Regions from separate parts of the Mobilicoccus sp. genome, predicted to be linked through region 2. Evidence: riboswitches for the same ligand, from Rfam matches in the RefSeq annotation. Region 2 holds a riboswitch; the other holds the start of a gene.

Region 1 (7,529 bases), on a different contig from region 2:
CTGGGCGGTGAAGCGGCCGAACGGCTTCTCCATCGCATCGGAGATCTCGCCGACGGTCGCCATGACCCGGGCGGCGTCGATGCTGGCCTGCAACAGGTTGTCACCGGCCTGCGGGTCCTCGGCGACGCGGGTGAGCTTCGCGAGGGCCGCGGTCACCTTCTCCTCGTCGCGCTCCTCGCGCAGGCGGCGCAGCTTCTCGATCTGCTGGCGGCGCACGGAGGCGTTGTCGACCTTGAGGACCTCGATGCCCTCGTCACCCTCGACGAGGTACTTGTTGACGCCGATGACGGGCTGACGGCCGGAGTCGATGCGGGCCTGGGTGCGGGCCGCGGCCTCCTCGATGCGCAGCTTGGGGATGCCGGCCTCGATGGCCTTGGCCATGCCACCCGCCTGCTCGACCTCCTCGATGTGCGCCCACGCGCGGCGGGCCAGGTCGTGGGTGAGCTTCTCGATGTAGGCGCTGCCGCCCCACGGGTCGATGACCCGGCACGTGCCCGACTCCTGCTGGAGGAAGAGCTGGGTGTTGCGGGCGATGCGGGCGCTGAAGTCGGTGGGCAGCGCGATGGCCTCGTCGAGGGCGTTGGTGTGCAGCGACTGGGTGTGGCCCTGGGTCGCGGCCATCGCCTCGAGGCACGTGCGGATCACGTTGTTGTAGACGTCCTGCGCGGTGAGCGACCAGCCGGAGGTCTGGCTGTGGGTGCGCAGCGACATGCTCGTCGACTTCTTGGGGCCGAACTCTCGGACGAGCCGCGCCCACAGCAGGCGGGCGGCGCGCATCTTCGCGATCTCCATGAAGGAGTTCATGCCGATGGCCCAGAAGAAGCTGAGCCGCGGCGCGAACGCGTCGACGTCGAGGCCGACCGAGCGGCCCGCACGGATGTACTCGACGCCGTCGGCGAGGGTGTAGGCCATCTCGATGTCGGCCGTCGCCCCGGCCTCCTGCATGTGGTAGCCGGAGATCGAGATCGAGTTGAACCGCGGCATGTTCGTGCTGGTGAACGCGAAGATGTCGGAGATGATCCGCATCGAGGGCAGCGGCGGGTAGATGTAGGTGTTGCGCACCATGAACTCTTTGAGGATGTCGTTCTGGATGGTGCCCGACAGCTGCTGGGGGGTGACGCCCTGTTCCTCGGCGGCGACGACGTAGAGCGCGAGCACCGGCAGCACGGCGCCGTTCATCGTCATCGACACGCTCATGCGGTCCAGCGGGATGCCGTCGAAGAGGGTGCGCATGTCGTAGATCGAGTCGATGGCCACGCCCGCCATGCCGACGTCACCGGCGACGCGCGGGTGGTCGGAGTCGTACCCGCGGTGCGTGGCGAGGTCGAACGCGATCGACAGACCCTTCTGGCCGGCCGCGAGGTTGCGGCGGTAGAAGGCGTTGGACTCCTCGGCGGTGGAGAACCCGGCGTACTGGCGCACGGTCCAGGGCTGGTTGACGTACATCGTCGGGTACGGGCCGCGCAGGAACGGCGGCGCGCCGGGCACGGTCTCGAGGAAGTCCAGGCCGTCGAGGTCGTCCTCGGTGAACAGACGCGGGACGACGATGCGCTCGGGTGTCTCCCACGGCTCGGGGTCTTCCCCCAGCGCCTGGGTCCAGCGGGCGGCGTCCTCGGCGTCGGGCAGGCCGTCGCCGAGTTCGATCGAGTCAAAACGCGGGATCGTCATCGGGCCACTCCCATGTCGTCGAGAACGGTGTGCAGGGTGTCGACGACGTCGATGCCGTCGTGGACGACGCCGTCGGGGGCGTCGGCGGCGGTCACCGTCGCCTCGGAGTCGGCGCGGTCGGCACCGTCCTCACCACGCGGGGGGTACTCGGTCGCGCGACCGGCCATGAGGACGCGGCCCACGCCCGCCTCACGGAGGGCGGCGAGCGCGTCCGGCGCGAGGCGTTCGTACACGTCGGCCGAGGAACAGAGGACGGCGAGCGTGGGGGCACTCGCGTCGGACAGCGCCGCGGTGAGGGCCTCGGCGGAGTCGACCTCGATCGAGCGGGTCGCGATGCCGCCGACGGCGAGGAGGTTCGCGATGAACATCTCGCGGGGACCGTAGTCGCGGCGGGTGCCGAGGCAGACGAGGACGGCCTCGGGACGCGTGCCGGTGGCGGTCTCGTGCGCGGCGGACCGGTCGCGCAGCGCCTCGAACATCTCGGCGTCGCGGCGCGGCAGTAGTCCGGGCTGCTCGTCGACCCCGCGGCCCTCGGCGACGGGGGCGCTCTCGCGCAGGGAGCGTTCGGTGATGTTGGGGAAGGTGCTGACGCCGGTGATCGGCTGGGTGCGGTGGGCCAGGCGCGTCTCGCGTTCGGCGGCGACGGCGGCGATGCGGTCGGTGACGAGGCTGCCGGCCAACGCCGTCGCCATGCCCCCCTCGGCCTCGATGGCCTGGACGAATTCCCAGGCCCGGCGCGCGAGGTCGTCGGTGAGGGACTCGACGTACCAGGATCCGCCCGCGGGGTCGGTGACCCGCCCAAGGCTGGACTCCTCGGCGACGAGGATCTGGGTGTTGCGGGCGATGCGGCGGGGCAGCACCTCGGGCTCGCCCCACACGGAGTCGAACGGGGCGACGGTGATCGCCTCGGCCCCGCCGACGGCGGAGGCGAAGCACGCGACGGTGCCACGCAGCATGTTCACCCACGGGTCGTCGCGGGTGAGCATCCGCCACGAGGTGACGGCGTGCTGGCGGGCGCCGCGACGCTCCTCGGGGACGCCGCACGACTCGGCGACCCGCGCCCACAGGCGTCGCAGCGCGCGGAGCTTGGCGATGGTGAGGAACTGGTCGGCGGTGGCGGCGAGGCGGAACTCCCACTGCGTCACCGCGTCGGCCGGGGCGATGCCGGCCTCCTCGAAGGCGCGCAGGTAGGCGATGCCGGTGGTGATCGCGCAGGCGAGTTCCTCGACGTCACCGGCGCCGGCGTCGTGGTAGGGCCGGGCGTCGACGACACCGGCCCTGACCTGCGGATACCGCGAAAGGCAGGTGCGTCCGGCGTCGACGAGGTCGGACATGTCGACCGCGCCCGAGCCGCCGCCGGAGCGGGCGTGGCGGCCGAGGGGGTCGTGGCCGAGGACTCCGGAGACGGCGTCGTCGGCGAGTCCGCACTCGGCCCACAGGGCCATGAGCGCGTCGGCGGCGGGGCGGTCCTCCTCGACGCCGCTCACCGTCACCGGGGCGAGGTCGAGGTAGACGCCGGAGAGGACCGTCGACAGGTCGTCGACGGCGATGGCGCCCGGGCCGGTGTGCAGCCACAGACCGGTGACGCCGCGCTCGAGGTCGAGAAGCACGGCCTTGCGGGTGGCCGCGGCGTCGCTGCCGGCGTGGAGTTGCCGGATCTCCCAAGGCGCGTGCGGGTCCCGCAGGGCCGTGCCCCGCGTGAAGGGCATGAGGCCAGGCCGACCGAGCGTGCCCTCGAAGCGGCGGTACAGCGGGCTGATCGTCAGCCCGTCGACGGTGTGGGTGAGCAGGCGCTTCACCGCTGCGTCCCCGTCGAGATGCCGCTCCGGCGGTCGCTTGCGGTTGAGGGCGGCGGCCGCGAGGGTCCGCCAGTTCTCATCGGTCAGGGTGTCGAATCCTGCCGCGAGTGGCGTGTCGTCAGCCATGGCCTGCCTGTTCATGCGTCGTGATCGAGGTGCGCCGCGGACAGGCGGACCGTTCCAATACTGCTCGTGCCGGCGCAGGCGTCGCCGTCGCGTGTCGGCACGACCTCCCAGCCCTGCTCCACCAGCACCGTCAGCCCCGCGAACCCGCGGGCAACGACGATGTCGGCCCAGGGGCGGTCCTCGTGGGCGAGGATCGTCTCGAGGAGCAGCGCGGGGATCTCCGGGTGCGCGTCGAGCGCGGCGGAGGCCACGACGAGACGCGCGAGGGTGAGGTCGGCCCCGAGGTTCCCGGCCACGAACCCGGCCAGACGTCCGTCGACACCGGCCGTGACCAGGTCGAACTCCGGTCGAGCGAGCGCGGGCCTCAGCCAGGACAGCTCGGGGTCGGTGGCACCTCGGCCCTGGGCCTCGAGATGAGCGAGTTCGTCCGTGAGGGCGAGGACGTCCCTCTCCTCGTTGTAGCGCGACAGGCGCACGGGCCCGATGAAGCCCCGATGAGACGGCTCGAGACGTCGTGTGCGTTCGGTGTCGACGGGCATTGCTGACCTCCCGGTGGGAACCGAGGGTCGAACGGCGCCGCCGCCGCGACATCGCGGGCGGTGTGTGCCGGCCTTCCCTCGAGGCGGTGTACACGGGCGCGACGCACGGGTGTGCGGCGCACTGGCAGGTCTTCGGACTCGTGGGCCGGTGCGGAATGACCGCTGTTCCTACTTGCCGTCGCTTCCCAGGTGGTCTTCCCAGTGCTTCGTGACGACGTTCGTTCCCACTCACCGCTGCGGGGCAGCTCCGGATTCACACCGGATTCCCTCTTACGACTCCCGCGCGAGACGCGGGAGAACCAGCACCACCACCGTAGCGCGAGAATCCGATGCGGTCCGGGGTGCGAGCCGCTCGGGACCTCGGTCCCCATCCCCCCGGGGACATGCCGCGGCGTGTCGCCCGGATGACCCGCTGCTCCAGCCCCGAGTGGCTCCGGCCTGGATGACCGAGCCGTCGTGGCTCGATCGCTGAGGGCTGAGGCTCCTCCATCGCCTCCGCGCCGCCGGCCACGGCCCACGCTCGCGACACCTGACCCGCGGGGCTCCGGAACCGGGCGTCAGGGATGGGTGCGGCTGTGTCGTGTCAGGGTCAGCAGCGCCTTCGTGGACGGAGGCCCAGTGAACGGAGGCGAGCAGTTCGAGGTCGTAGGTTCCTTCGAAGCCACTGATGAGAGCAAGGACGTGCCGGGTCCGGGCCGCAGTGCCGGTGAACTGCACGACGGTGTCGTGGAGTCGGTCATCCGGGATGAGTGCGCGTGGTTCGGGGACGCCTGGTAGTTCGCTGATGCCTCCCAGACACGTCCGGTCGTTGCGTTCGACGCGGTCACGGCGTCCATGACGGCGCACGCCGACCAGGCGGAGCGGTACGAGGTGACGAAGCAGCTCGCGCTGAATCTGCTGTACCAAGCCGGGATCGAGTACCTGAAGTCGATCAGAGCACCGGGGTGACACAGATAGCGCAATTCACTCGTCGCGCAGAAAAAAGACCCGGCCCACGAGGGACCGGGTGAGTGATGTGTCCACCCTAGCCCGTCGGGCTCACCATGGCAACGGCCGGCCCGGCGACCTCACCACTGCGGGGGGCTTCGTGATCGTCCCGACGGCATCAGGCAATCGATGGGTGGTGAAGCCCGGCGCTCGGAGGGTGCGCCACCAGCTGCCGCCGACACCATCGGTCGGCTTCCCGCGCAGGTCACCCGCGGTGTTCCCGCCAGACGGGTTCATCATGCCCACGGGCACGCGTCCGCGGGCCCGTGCGATCGGCGACTTCAGGCCGGAGTCATTGGAGATGACAAACGCCGCGTCGACGCCCCCGGCGAGGACATCGGTGAGGAGGTGCGTGGCGACGAACGCAACAGCGGCGCAAAGCTCCGAGACGTCACGTGACGAGCGGCGTCCAGCGGGGCCAGGGAATCGCCGTCCCCGTAGCCGGCCATGTCGCGTCAGGCGTACGCGGGTCGCCGCAGCCAGGAGTCACGTTCGAGGGCCTCCCAGGCGGTTGCCACGTGGTCAGGACTGAAAAGCGTGGCCTTGCGGCTCGTCCAGTCACGGATGATACGGCTGGCCGCGTCAGGGTCCGCAGCGCCTTCGTGGACGGAGGCCCAGTGAACGGAGGCGAGCAGTTCGAGGTCGTAGGTTCCTTCGAAGCCACTGATGAGAGTGAGTACGCGCCGGGTCCGGGCCGCAGTGTCGGGAGACTGGACGACAGTGTCGTGGAGCCGGTGTCGGGCGCTCTCGGTGACTTCCAGCGCCTCTGCGTCGAGGGGGGACGTCGAGCCGTCGCCGAAGCCGGTGATGAAGTGCCCCTCCATGTCACGCAGCGCCTTGCGGAGATCGTCTGCGTACGGGCCGTACGGGCCCTTGGCGTAGTGGAGCCCGAGCGGTTCACCGGACTCTTGCAGCAAGTAGGCGAGCTTCTGGGTGCCGATGAGTCCGGGCCACTCCCAGGCCGCGGCGTGGTAGCCGGCGATGAGCGCGAGTAGTGCCGCGCGGACAGGGGTGAGGCTGGGTGCGGCGGTGCGGTCGATCATCTCTCGCGCGGGCGGAGCCCCGGCAGGCGGGTATACCCGCACGTCCACGGCGTCGAGTTCGGCGAAGGCGGCGTGGATGCGAGGAGCGACGTCGCCCCACTCGAGTCCTCCGTTGCCGCAGCCCAGCGGCGGGACGGCGATGGATCCAATGCCCAGCTCCTTGACGACGCGGACAAGGTCGTCCAGACCGGCCTCGATGTCACTCATCCTCGAGCCGGCCTTCCAGTGCCGTTTGGTGGGGAAGTTGATGATGTAGCGAGGGCCGGTCAGACTGCCGGTCTCCCACACGTGCATCCGCCCGGTCTCCAGCCGGCCGGCCCTGGCCGCGCGGGCGTAGTCGGCGAACATCTCGGGGTAGGCGCGCTTGAACTGCAACGCGATGCCCTTGCCCATGACGCCGACGGTGTTGACCGTGTTGACCAGGGCATCTGCATCGTCGGCGAGGAGGTTGCCGGACACCTCGCGAACCATGGTCTCTCCCGTAGTCGTCATCCCTCAGAAGTACCAGCCGGGCCTGACACCCCTTCGTGGCTGGTGTCCGGCCAGCGTACCCAGCACGGACTCGACTCGGTCCAGAACCATCTCATCGCGAGTCGCGACGAACGTGATGGCCTCCCAAGGCAGTCGTCGATGCACCAGGAGCTCTGCCTGGTGGCGTTGTGGGCGGTCTGGGGCATCATCGGTCCTGCTCCAGAACTTCGACTGAACCAGAGCCCAGTCGATGTGCCCTTCCAGTGCGGCCGGATCTGACGTGAACGAGGCAAGTGCCATGGCGGCATTCCGATCGGATGCTGCCCAACCCAACCCGAGGTTCTCGATGACCTCCACCGTGCTGCACAGGTAGATGAGCGGGCCCTGGCCGTCCTGATAAGTGGGGACCCGACCGGTGTGAATGTTGAAGAGCATCGGCCCTCGGCGCCCGAAGTAGAACGGCACATAGTCCGCGACGACCCCTTTCGGGCCGCAGGTGACCGAGACGTGTCGTCGCCGTTCCTTGATGCTACGAGCCCCAACCTCCGTCGTGAGGCGACCTGGCGCGTGGGCGTTGCTGTCGCACACCAGACCGTCGCGGGCGATCGCGAGCAAGTTGTCGACGTGCGTGAAGTGGTAGACCCATGTCGGTATGGGGCGAAGCATCAGGCGCCCTCCCCCTCCACGTATTTCGGGGCGAGGGCTTCCATCTGTTCGACGACGAGGCGGATGGCTTCGGGTTGCTGGTCGGGCGGGTACTTGTACTTGACGAGCAGGCGCTTGATGGAGACGCGGAGTTTGGCGCGGACGTCTTCGCGCACGGTCCAGTCGGTGCGGACGTCGCTGCGCATGATGGCGATGAGTTCGCGGGCGATCTGGGCGAGGGTGTCCTCCCC
Region 2 (7,529 bases):
GGCCGAGCGGATCCTCACTGGTCAGGGGGGCGACGTCGGAGACCGTGAGGGGTTTGTCCTGCGCGGCGGCGACCTTCGTGAACACCTCCTGCACCGCCTGGGCGGTCGAGGGGGCGGCGGCGCTCGCCGCGAGGAGCGTCGGATGCGAGCGGGACGGCACGAAGGCCCCTGCGAGGTGGAGCGAGGAGAGCTCGTCCGTCGCGGCCTCCCGGCTCGGCACGGTGCGGACGTCGAGCATGTCACCGGTGGCGCTCTGGATCCGCGCGGCGATCGGCCCCGCAGTCGCGGCATTGCCGACGACCGCGACCGGGATCCCGTGCGGGTCGGGCTTGTGGAAGCCGCCGAGGTAGGCCAGCGCCATGATCAGGCCCATGAGGATGGGCGGCACGATGTGCGAGACGACGGTTCTCATCGGGACCGGTTGGGGAGCGGCACGGCGCATGGGGGGGCCTTTCGGTCGGACGGGGTACGCGACACCGCACGGCCTGGCGCGACGAGACGACCGTGACGGCGGTGTCGACGTGTCGACCGCGAGGCGACGGCAGCCCGGCCGGGGTGACGCGGCACGCGCCGGGACCGGCCCGACGCGTCGATCAGGCTACCTCATCAGTTTATCTGATTATCAGGTGCCCTGATCGCCTGAGGGCGCGTCGTCGACGACCCGCCGCAGGAGGACGATGGCCTCCCCGAGGGCGGCGCGCTCCGTCGCGGTGAGGGTCTCCTCGAGGCGGACCTGCAGCCAGTCGGCCCGCGTCGCCCGGACCTGCCCGAGGGCCGCGCGGCCCTCGGTCGTGAGTCGCAGCTCTCGCCGGCGCGCGTCCTCCTGTCCGACTCGCGACTCGAGGAGCCCCTGCCGGCGCATCGCCGCGACGGTCGCGTTCATCGACTGGGGCCGCACGAACTCGGCGCGGGCGAGCTCGGCGCTCGTGAGGCCGGGCGCGCTGTCGAGCCGGCGCAGGACGGCCTGCTGGGCGAGAGGGACGTCGGTCACGCCCTCGGACTCCTGTCGCAGGCGCCTGGTCGCATCCCAAACGACGCCGCGGATGGCCTCGGACAGGGCGGCGGTGTCGTCGGTGGGCACGCTCCCATCGTAGGAGCGGGCGCCCACCGCGGCCGACGCCGCGCACGTGGGCCACTCGGGGATGAGGGCGGCAGGTCGTCGGCGCACACCCCCTGAGCAGAGACGGCCGCGCACCCCATTCGGGATGCGCGGCCGTCGATCGGGTCGGCCGTGCGTGGCCGACCACGGGAGTCAGTGGGACGCGGCGCCCTGGGCCAGCTCGCGGGTCACCGACTCGACCGTGGGGGCCTCGTCGCGCTGGTTCCACGGCATCTTCTCGAGGACCTTCGACATCCCGCAGGTGTCGGAGAGCCCGGCGAACAGCAGCCCGGCGCCGATGCCGCCGGAGAGCCACTTCGCCCTGGGCGCGACGGTGCTCGCGAGGACACCGGTGAGCGCGAGCGCGCCGGCGACCGTGCGGACCTGCCGCTCCATCGCCCAGGGGCCGCCCTCCCCCTGCTCGACCGGCAGCCCGGCCTTGTCCCAGTCGGTCATGCCGCCGACCAGCACGTGCCCGCGGCCCCCGATCGTCGGGGCGAGCAGGCGGGCCGCCTCGTGGGCGCGGCGGTCGGTACGGCAGACGAGGAGCACCTCGCCCTCGAGCTGCGATCCGATCTCCGCCGCGGATCGCTCGATGAGGTCCACCGGCACGTTGAGCGCGCCGTCGATGTGCGTCCCGGCGAACTCGGCGGGCGTGCGCACGTCGAGGACGACCGGGGCGTCGGCGTCGCCGAGCCACGCGCGGGCCTCGGCGACGGAGAGGTCGGTGGGTCGGGTCATGGGGTTCTCCTTGGGGTCGGCAGGACGGAACGGGGACGGGCGTGCGTGGGGCGATCCGACGATCCTCACAGCCGCGAGGCCGGGAGGCCTGCCGCCGAGAAGCGCCGCAGGAGTAGTGAGCCGGCCGTCGGTGCCGTCGGGGCGGTCGGAACGGGCGCGGCCGACGACGTCAGCCACCGAGGGCGAACGACGTCGCGAGCCGGCCGACCTCAACATACCCCGATGGGTATGTGCCTCTCGTCGCGCCCCCCGGTCGTCGCCCGCGTGACGTCAGCGCGCGCGATCCGTCGCGAGGGCGATGAGGCGGTCGAGCACCGCGCCACCCCCGGCGCGCAGGCCGTCGTGCTCGTACTCGTCGGTGATCCACGTGTGCATGCGGGGCAGGAGGTCGGCGGTCTCGACGCTGAACGTGGGGTCGACGTAGGCGTCGCGGGCGTAGATCGCCGCCGCGCAAGGGACGTCGGCGTTCGCGAGCGCGTCGGCGTCGTAGAGGCGCGGCCACTCGACCTGCGCCATCGCCTCGGCGAGCTCGGCGTACGGCCGCAGCTCGCTGCTCACCTCGAAGTGCCAGGGGTACACGTGTTCACCGGTGAGGAGGGTGTCGTCGGCGAGGAACGCCTCGGGGTAGGTGCGCGCCGCCGACCAGCGCGTGGATCCGCCGTCGGCGTAACAGGACTCGTGGACGACCGAGTACAGCGGGTTGCGACCCCCGAACGGCAGCAGCGAGGCGAGGTCGTGGCGGAACCACGGGGCCCGCACGTCGCCCTCGAGGAGGTGGGCGAGGGAGGCCGCCCCCGTCGACCCACCGAGCAGGTGCCCGAGGGTGCGGAACCACGGCGGCGTGACGACGTCGCCGTTCGGCAGCCGCACCCGGCCCTCCTCGCAGGCGGCGAGGACGGCCCGCATCCGCTCCCTGCTGCCCGGGTAGCGGCGGTAGAAACGCTCGGACTTCGCCGCCAACGCCTCGTACGTCCGGGCGTACACCTCGTCGACTCCCCGCCCGACGGGCGGCAGGCCACCGGTGAAGTACACCTCCGACAGGCGGTCGGCGTGCCGGGAGAGGTACGCGAGCGCCGTGAACCCACCGAAGCTCTGCCCGAGCAGGCTCCACCGCTCCACCCCGAGGTGCTCGCGCAGGAGTTCGGCGTCGGCGACGATCGCGTCGGCGCGGTGGTGGGTGAGGCGCTCGGCGAGGGTGGCGGTGTCGACGGGGTTCCCGTCGTGACCCGAGTCGCCGGTCGCGTCGGCCCGGAGGTCGGCCTCGCCGAACGGCGTCGAGCGTCCGGTGCCCCGCTGGTCGAGCATGAGGACGCGGTAGTCCTTCAACGCCCGCTCGAGCCACCCCGGGGCCCACGGCACCCCGCTCGGACGCGGGGCCTCACCACCGGGACCGCCCTGCAGGTAGACGAGGTACGGACGGTCCGGACCGTCGGGTGCCGCCACCTCCCGTGCGTACACCGTGAGGCTCCCCCGTGAGGGGTCCCCGTGCACGAGCGGCACCTCGATCTCGTGCTCGCGCGTACGGATTCCGGGCAGGGAGAGGTAGTCGCTCATGCCTCCACGGTAGGCGCGCTACGGTGGCGGTGCTGGTCCTCCCGGTCCATCCGGGAGGGGAAAGAGGGAACCCGGTGGGAATCCGGGACTGCCCCGCAGCGGTGAGTGGGAACGACACCGGCAGACGCACTGGGACGACCACCTGGGAAGCGCCGGTGAAGGACACCGCGGCCTCGCGCCGCGGGGGGCACCACGCCCCGGCGCCCACGAGTCCGAAGACCTGCCAGTGCACCGCACGCCGTGCGGTGCGCCCGTGTCCCACGCCCCGAGGGAGGGCGAGGACACCCCCTCGGGTGGGTTCTCTCGTCCGCGGCGGCGTCCTCGGCCACCCCGCGGGGCCTCATCGCCGGGAGGTCATCTCCGTGAACACCCTGTCCCTGCCCGCCCGCCACGGCGTGCGGTTCGTGCTCTACCCCGGGCACAGCGCCCTCCACATCACCGACCAGCTCACCCACCTCGAGCTCGTCGACGCCCGCGTCCCCGCCACCGGGTCCGCGACACCGCCGGACACCCAGACCTGGCTGGTCTCCTGCGTCGAGAAGCCCGGATTCCGACTCCTCACGATGAGCGAGGACGGCCTGCTCGTCGGGTTCGCCGCCGGCTCGGCCCACGACGGACGCATCACCCTCGACCAGGTCGTCGTCGCCACCCACGCCCGCGCCCGACACCCCGAGATGACCGAGGAACTCATCGAGGCCTTCGTCGACAGCGCGGACCTTCCGTGGGCGCAGGTCGAGGTCCGCGTCCCCGGTCTCGAGCAGTCCGGCCGAGCAGGCTGACCGAGTTCGGCCGAACCCGACCGCTTCCCGTCCCGCCCTCCGCGCCGTCCGCCCACCCGGGCCGACACGCGGGTGGGGCGGGGAGCGGTGGGGACGAGGGCGTCGTCCCCACCTCGGTGCGCCCGAACGACCGCCCTTCACTGCTCCGGTGTCGGCACACCCGACGCCCCTGGGCCCGCCGACACTCAGCGTCCCGGCACCGACCGCCGCGGCCCGCCACCGGCAGTGATGGCGCGTCTCGGCCGACGACGAGGTGGTCAGCAGGAGTCGAGCCAGGCGCGCCACTCGGCGGCCCGGACCGGGGTGCCCGGCGTGATCGTCGACCCGACCCATCGCGTCACCGGCCGAAGTCCCTGGTAGGCGTTGAGGAGCCAGGCCTCCCGCCCGTCGAGGGCGTCGAGGAGGGCACGGACCGGCCGGATCGTGCGTCCCTCGGCCCGCGCACGCTCCTCGACGAGGGCGCGCGTGATGCTCGGCAGCACGGGGAGCCCGGGGTCGGGAACGCACAGATCCTCGCCCTCCCACCAGAGGACCGAGGCCCACCCCGCCTCGAGCACGGCCCCCGCGTCGTCGCGCACCAACACCTCCCCGGCGCCCCGTTCACGGACCGAGGCGATCTGCCGCCCGGCCCAGGCGAGGTCCGGGCCCTTGTGGCGCGGGCGCCTGCGGGGGTCGCCCGGGTCGCGCACGGCCACGGCGACCTCGGCCTGCCGCGGCGGACCCGGCCGGACGTCGAGGAGCACCTCCCGGATCGGCGTCGCGTCCCCCTCGCGTCCCGGCTCCCGACCGGTCTCGTCACCGGCGTCGCGCACGACGATGCGGACACGGGGGAACCATTCGCCGTCGAGGGAGGCGAGGTCCGCGGCCGCGTCGATGATCGCTGCGGCATCGAGACCCTCGCCACCGCCGAGGGCCGGGGCACCGACGGCATCCGAGGCACGGCCCGCGAGGGAGGCGGCGAACCGATCCCGGTGCGCCTCGAGGGCCCGGACGTGGCCGTCGACCTCGCGCCACGACTCGGCGAGCAGCACGTCGAGGACCCGCGCTTCGTCGACCGCACCCGGCAGGGGGACGAAACGTGACCCGTCCCAGCGATGGCTGCTCACCGGGGTCTCCCCTCGCTCGTCTCGTCGAGCGAGGGGCCTCCGTCGGGGTCGTCGTCGGGAGCGGCGGGAGTGACGCCCGGCGCTCCGAACGCGGCATCCTCCTCGAAGACGGGCCCGAGGTCGACGTCGAGCGCCCGGGCGAGGGTGCCGGCTTTGACGGAGGTCTCGTGCCATTCGGCCGCCGGGTCGCTGCGCGCCGTGATCGCGCCGCCGACGCCGTAGGTGAGCCGGCCGCCGTGCGCGACGACGGTCCGGATGACGATCGACAGATCGACCACCCCCGTCACCGACACGTACCCGAGGACCCCGGAGTACACCCCCCGCGGTCCCCCCTCGAGCTCACGCAGCAGCCGCACCGACCGTTCCTTCGGCGCGCCGGTCATCGACCCGCCGGGCAGGGCGGCACGGATCGCGTCGACCGGTGTCCGATCGGCGGCGAGGTCACCGGTGATCGTGCTGACGAGCTGATGCACCCCCGCGTGGGTCTCGACGTCGAAGAGCAGGGGCACCTCGACGGTGCCCGGGGTGCACACCCGGGAGAGGTCGTGGCGCAGGAGGTCGACGATCATGAGGTTCTCGGCCCGCTCCTTGACGTCGGTGCGCAGCTCCTCGGCGAGCGCCGCGTCCTCTGCGGGCGTGATTCCCCGCCGCCTCGTGCCCTTGATGGGTTTGGCCTCGACGCGGCGCACGCCACCCTCGGGACGGACCCGCAGGAACCGCTCCGGGGAGGCGGACAGGACCTGCGTCCCGCCGAGGTCGAGGTAGGCGGCGAACGGGCGCGGCGAGGTCTCCCGCAGGCGCCGGTAGAGGGCGAACGGGTCGGGCGCGGCGTCGACCTCGATGCGGTTGGTGAGACACAGCTCGTAGCTCTCACCGGCGGCGATGAACTCCTGCGCCCGGGCGATGAGGTCGAGGTAGGCCGCCCGGTCGTGCCGCAGCGTGACGTCGACGACGTCGACGGAGGCCAGGGTGTCGACGTCCGCATCGGCGTCGGCCTCGGCGACCGCGACGACGTCGGCGCAGTCGGGCGTGGTGTCGTCGGGCGTCGTGTCCCGGACGAGCGCGTCGAGCCTGGCGGCGGTCGCCCGCAGCCAGGCCCGCTGCTGCTCCTCGCACGAGGCGTCGACGAGCGCGACGACCCAGGCCGCGCCCACGTGGTCGAGGGCCACGAGGCGATCGGTGCGCACGAGGACGGCCCGGGGCGGACCTCCGGCGTCCACCGCCGGGGCGTCGCCCGGAAGGAGCATCGCGCACGCCTCCTCGTAGCCGATGTACCCCACCCAGCCCGGCTGGAACGGGAGCGGGAAGCCGGCGCCGCCCTCGCGGGTGTCCGGATCAGGGAAGCCCCGCGGCTCCGCCCCGTCCGCAACGTCGACCACCTCGACGTCGACCACTTCGACCTCGAGGACACCGAGGTCGGATGCGACGACGTCGAGGACGTCTCCGTCGCCGACGTCCGCGAACGGCACCCCCGAGGCGTCGTGCACGACGAGGTGGCCGTCGCCGTCGACGGTCGCGATCCGGGCGAGCGGTCCGGAACCGGACCCGCAGGCGGAGACACCACCGACGCCGGGGGCTGTCGCCGAGTCGAGCCACCACGAGTACGCCTCACCTCGGAAGACCGCGTCGTACACGGCCTCGGCGGAACCGGAGAAGCCCACCCGTGTCGCCACCGCCCGCCATCGGCGGCCCGGGGACGGGGCCGGGACCGAGGCCCCGGACGGGCCTCCGCCCGTAGTCGTGAGCGACCGCTCCTGCGGGGACGAATGGTCCGCCTCGGTCGAGCGTTCCCCCTCGGTCGAGCGATCCCCCTCGACCGCGCCGCTCCCGGTGCCCGCGCGATCCTGGGTCCCCCGGCGACGATCGGCGTTCCAGCGATCGGCGAGCTGGAGGAAGGTCCGCATGAGGTCTCGGCCACCGACGGAGCAGATCGACTCGGGGTGGGTCTGGATGCCCCACAGCGGCCGGTCGCGGTGGTGGAGCGCCATGACGAGCCCGTCGGAGGTCGCGTCGACGACGAGGGTCTCGGGCAGGTCGGTGACGACGAGGGAGTGGTAGCGCACCATCGGGAGCGGGTCGGGAAGCCCGGCGAACAGGCCCGAGCCGTCGTGACGGACGTCCCCGATCTCGCCGTGCACGGGCGAGGGGGCGCGGACGACGCGGGCGCCGGCCGCGTGGGCGAGGGCCTGCATCCCGAGGCACACCCCGAGGACCGGCACCTCGGCCTGGCGGACGACGGCGGCGGACAGG

What was found. Region 2 has a riboswitch for cobalamin ahead of RT054_RS08085 (hypothetical protein). Riboswitches for the same ligand answer to the same signal wherever they lie in the genome.
Region 1: another riboswitch for cobalamin. It lies ahead of RT054_RS12150 (hypothetical protein); the one in region 2 lies ahead of RT054_RS08085 (hypothetical protein).

The regions. Positions count from the first base shown of each region.
Region 1 is NZ_DAMBGD010000015.1:79,337-86,865, forward strand. It holds gene scpA (methylmalonyl-CoA mutase) at 1-1,668, opposite strand, end outside; gene RT054_RS12145 (methylmalonyl-CoA mutase family protein) at 1,665-3,593, opposite strand; gene RT054_RS12150 (hypothetical protein) at 3,605-4,132, opposite strand; cobalamin riboswitch at 4,238-4,451, opposite strand; gene RT054_RS12155 (macro domain-containing protein) at 5,575-6,633, opposite strand; gene RT054_RS12160 (DUF4433 domain-containing protein) at 6,658-7,299, opposite strand; gene RT054_RS12165 (type I restriction endonuclease subunit R) at 7,299-7,529, opposite strand, start outside.
Region 2 is NZ_DAMBGD010000008.1:36,810-44,338, forward strand. It holds gene RT054_RS08065 (hypothetical protein) at 1-412, opposite strand, end outside; gene RT054_RS08070 (MarR family transcriptional regulator) at 623-1,081, opposite strand; gene RT054_RS08075 (rhodanese-like domain-containing protein) at 1,253-1,840, opposite strand; gene RT054_RS08080 (alpha/beta fold hydrolase) at 2,111-3,394, opposite strand; cobalamin riboswitch at 3,411-3,637, shown strand; gene RT054_RS08085 (hypothetical protein) at 3,757-4,173, shown strand; gene RT054_RS08090 (aminotransferase class IV) at 4,431-5,279, opposite strand; gene pabB (aminodeoxychorismate synthase component I) at 5,276-7,529, opposite strand, start outside.